One region of the Paraburkholderia dioscoreae genome, then DNA from elsewhere that is predicted to be linked to it. Evidence: riboswitches for the same ligand, from Rfam matches in the RefSeq annotation. Region 1 holds a riboswitch; the other holds the start of a gene.
What was found. A riboswitch is a leader RNA that binds a small molecule or an ion and turns the genes downstream of it on or off. The one in region 1 is predicted to bind cobalamin.

Region 1 (2,197 bases):
AGCAAGGCGCACGGCTCGCAGACGCCGTCCACGCCGAGATGCTCGCGCACCGCGCTTGACGGCTCCGCTATGGGCAGCGCCGCGATCTGCTCACTGCTGAAGAATGTCAGCGGCAGTGCATGGCGAGCGCAGAATTCGAGCAGGCCGGCTTCGTGGGCTTTGGTATCGATCGAGGCCACGGTGGCGATTTCGTCGAAGGAATGCGGGCCGAGCGCGGCGCGCACCGCTGCTTCGATCTGCCCAGCCGCGCTGTGCAAGCGACAACCAATGCCTACGCTCAGCGTTTTCATGGTACGTCTCCGTTCGCCGGCAACGTTGCAGTCTTGGCATACGCAGCGTCGCGCGCCAACGCGAGCGACGCCACACCGCCAATTACCACGATCGCCGGCGAGCCGAGTCCCGCACGCGAGACGCGCCCGGCAAACTCACCGAGCCGCGCGAGCACATGGCGTTGCTCGGGACGGGTCGCCGATTCGATCGCCGCGCACGGCATTTCGGCGCTCATGCCGGCCGCGAGCAACGCGTCGACGATTTCGCTCAGGCGCCGCATGCCCATGTAGATCACGAGTGTCATGCGCGTGGCCACCAGCGCGGCCCAGTCCGGCTCAGCGCTGCCCGCGCCGTGCCCGGTGACGAACACCACGCCTTGCGCGTGGTCGCGATGCGTGACCGGAATGCCGATTGCCGCAGGTGCCGCGATTCCCGCCGTAATGCCGTTGATGACTTCCACCTCGATGCCCGCCGCATGCAGCGCCTGCTGTTCTTCGCCGCCCCGGCCGAACACGAACGGATCGCCGCCTTTCAGGCGCGCGACGCTGCGCCCGGCCCGCACGTGCTCGAGCAATTGCGCGACGATGCCTTCCTGCGGTGTGGACGGATGTCCGCCGCGTTTGCCGACATGGACGACGCGTGCGTCGGCGCGCGCGAACTGGAGTACGTCGGGATTCACCAGATCGTCGACCAGCACTACATCGGCTTGTGCCAATGCACGGGTGGCCTTGAGCGTCATGAGTTCGACGTCGCCGGGACCGGCGCCGATCAGCCAGGCGCGGGTCATCGCGACGTGCATGGCGGGCGCCATGTAGTGACGAGCGGATCAGGGGCAGGCGCGAACGAGCACCGGAGAGCGGACTTTTGGGGCATGCACTGCTACGGATTCAGGCACGGCGCAATGCGCGGCTCGCAACGGTTCCTCCGGGAACCCGCATACGGACGCACCACGTCGTGCTTCAGCGCCTTCACATCCGTCCCTCGCGGATTCCGGCGGCCGGCGGCGCGATGTTGCCCTGAGGTTCGCCGCCTCCGCGTCTGGCCGGTATCCGGGCTGGCGGCCTCATGCGCTTTGCCTTCCCGTCCGCATTCGCTGGAATGTGCAGGACAGTGGCATCGAAAAAAACGCATGCGCGGCGCAAGACAACTCAACATTGCGCCGCAGGTCGCTTACCGTTGCGGGGACAGCACAGGTTGAGCGCATGAAGCGCGGCCTGTTTCCCGTTTAACTGCACACGCGAATGCATGTGCGGGCACCAAACGCGCGCATACGATAGCACATGGCGTCCCGTCCGATAAGCGCTTGCGGCCGGCGTTTTCTTGACTGCCGCGGGCTGCGGGCCTACACTCGCACGCACTTTGGTGCTCGCATGCGCGCTCGTGCGCATGCAGTTAAACGGGAAACAGGGTGCCCGCCTGTCATGGAACGGGTCAACCTGTGCTGCCCCCGCAACGGTAAGCGAAATGTGGTGCTAAGGTCAGTTCTTTAGCGCCGCGGAGCCGGCTTCGATGTCCACGCGCAAGGCCGCGTAGACATATCACCACTGGGCGAGAAATCACTCGCCCGGGAAGGGGAAGCGGCGCTTTCGCCAGCCCGGATACCGGCCAGATACGAAGGACGAACACCGCGGGGATGCGGTAGCGCGTTCATGACCTCACTTCCGCTTTCTGTTTTTGTTGTCGCGGCAACCCGTCGTTCGTCCCCGTGTTGTGTTGTCGTCCTGGCTCGCTGGACTTACGCGCCGTTTACCCGGCTCATGCGGACAGACACACAAACGCCCGGCGTGCACGTGCAACTCCTACGGATGGACCTCACGATGCAAACTCAAATGCGCAAGATCCCCGTCACCATCGTCACAGGCTTTCTCGGCAGCGGCAAGACCACGCTGCTGCGGCATATTCTTCAGCATGCGGGCGGCAAGCGCAT
Region 2 (2,197 bases), on a different replicon from region 1:
CTTCTGCTGCGCGGCCAGCGCGAAATCGTTCTGCCATGTGTACTGGCGATTGTCGGTATCGAAGCGGCCGTTATAGACACCGTTGGTGTTCGACACGCTGCGGTCGTCGCCTTCGGAGACGATGAAGTGCGTCGTCCACCAGTCGGTGAGCTTGCCGTTGGCGAACACCGAGACCTGGCGCACTTTGCTATACAGGTTGTTCAGATCGGTCGGCACGCCGTACGCGTTGTCGTAGCTGTTGTTGCCGTTCGACTGGAAGTAGCTCGCGCCGGCATCCCATCTGTCGTTGAACTTGTGGCGCAGCGAAGCCGAGATGCTTTCGTTCAGATAGCCGTTCGCATTCGGATTGGCGGCGGGCGCCTCACGCGGATTGAGCGACGAGAAGCCGTCGTCCTTCGACCTCGCGAGCGAAATGCTGAAGGTCGTATTGCCGTCTTTATCCAATGCGCCGTTCACGCCCGCCTGCTGCGTCTGCGTGTGATAGCTGCCGTAGCCCAGCGAAAAATTGAAACGCGGCGGATGGTCGCCGCCTTCTTTCGTGAACACCTGGACCACGCCGCCGATCGCACCGGACCCGTACAACGCCGACACGTTGCCGTTCACCACCTCGACGTGATCGATCTGGTCGAGCGGAATCTGTGCGAGTTGCGCCGAACCCAGGCCCACTGAATCGACGCGCACGCCGTCGATCAGCAGCAGCGATTGCGTCGACGACGCGCCGCGCAGGAAGAGGCTCGTCGTCGAACCGGGGCCACCTGTACGCGAGATTTGCGCGCCGGGCGCGAGTTGCAGGAGGCCCGGCAAATCGGTCGCGGTGGTGTCGGCGATATCCTGCTGGTCGAACAATGCGGTCTGCGGGATCGTGTCGGCCAGCGCTTGCGGCCCGCGCTCCGCCGTAACGACCACCGGGGACAACACCGTGGCCGATGAATCCGCAGCAGATGAAGAAGAGGACGAAGAAGCAGCTTGCGCATGCACAACGATCGGCAGGCTCGCGAAGGCAAGCAACACCGCACGAGCGATGGGAGACAGCATGGGACGAGGATCCTGTGGGTAGCGTGCGCGGCCCGCTTCCCCGCAGGCCGATGCGTAACGAGGCGCCAGCGTATTTAACATTTTCGCGCGTGACGTGCCTCTCCCTCTGGCCGGTATCCGGGCTGGCGACATCTCGATCCCGCCTTCCCACGCGTGACGCGCAGTGGCACACTCGCGAGTTGAACTTCCAACGCGCGATCAGGATCGACTTGCATGACGAATGCGGTCGCTTACCGTTGCGGGGGCAGCGCAGGTTGGCGCGTTCTGGCGAATGGCGCGCCCTGCTTCCCGTTTAACTGCGTGCGCCGTCGAAAAGCGCATGCGGGCACCAAGAGTGCGGCCAGTGTAGGAGCGGCCTCGGGGTCCGTCAAGAACGAGGGCACGCGGGCGCGCTGTTCTGACAAGTGCAGGTTATTGTCCGACGCACGAGTACTTTTTCATCGTATGGTCGATAAAAAGCCTGCACAAAGCGATGTTGTTACGTCTCGAAACGAGACAATTGTCGGAACCTGCGACATTCCGCGCTAAAATGCGATGTCTTTAGAGGACGCAGCACATGCTCACCGAACTCGAAACACTTTCACAGAATATCGGCAAGCTGATCGCGATCAGCCAGCGCCACAATGAAGCGCGAGTCGCGCTCGAAGAGCAGCTCGCCCAATCGCGTGCTGACGTCGAAGCTACACGCACGGAACTTGCAATGCTGCGCGAGGAACGCAATGCGCTGCAGGCGGAACGCGACGCGCTGTCGGCGAAGATCGACGACGCCCAGGTGCGCCTGAATGCGATCCTCGAAAAGTTGCCGCGTGCCCGCGCGCACAGCGAGCCGGACAACCAGCTCGATCTGCTCGAACCCGCTCAGCATGAAGTCGCAGCCGGTGCCGAGAGCGACGCGACCCGCCACGGAGAAAATGCATGACCACCAAGCAGATCGAAGTATCGATTCTCGGCGTGCCCTATCGCCTCGCCTGCTCGCCGGAAACGGAAGGCGCGCTGCTTGAAGCGGTTGCACGCGTCGACGCCGAAATGTCGAAGATCCGCAATAGCAGCAACGTGCGCGGTACGGATCGCATTGCTGTCATGGCCGCGCTGTCGCTGGCATCGGAACTGCTTAAGCTGCAATCGAGCGTGAGACACGGAGAAGCATTTCCTGCTGAGGAAA

Region 2: another riboswitch for cobalamin. It lies ahead of PDMSB3_RS04115 (TonB-dependent receptor domain-containing protein); the one in region 1 lies ahead of cobA (uroporphyrinogen-III C-methyltransferase).

Annotation. Positions count from the first base shown of each region.
Region 1 is NZ_LR699554.1:1,478,621-1,480,817, forward strand. Features, by position in the region: gene PDMSB3_RS26835 (cobalamin biosynthesis protein) at 1-290, opposite strand, end outside; gene cobA (uroporphyrinogen-III C-methyltransferase) at 287-1,057, opposite strand; cobalamin riboswitch at 1,294-1,546, opposite strand; cobalamin riboswitch at 1,614-1,894, shown strand; gene cobW (cobalamin biosynthesis protein CobW) at 2,088-2,197, shown strand, end outside.
Region 2 is NZ_LR699553.1:907,852-910,048, reverse strand. Features, by position in the region: gene PDMSB3_RS04115 (TonB-dependent receptor domain-containing protein) at 1-1,035, opposite strand, end outside; cobalamin riboswitch at 1,126-1,383, opposite strand; gene PDMSB3_RS04110 (ATPase) at 1,592-1,954, shown strand; gene PDMSB3_RS04105 (cell division protein ZapA) at 1,951-2,197, shown strand, end outside.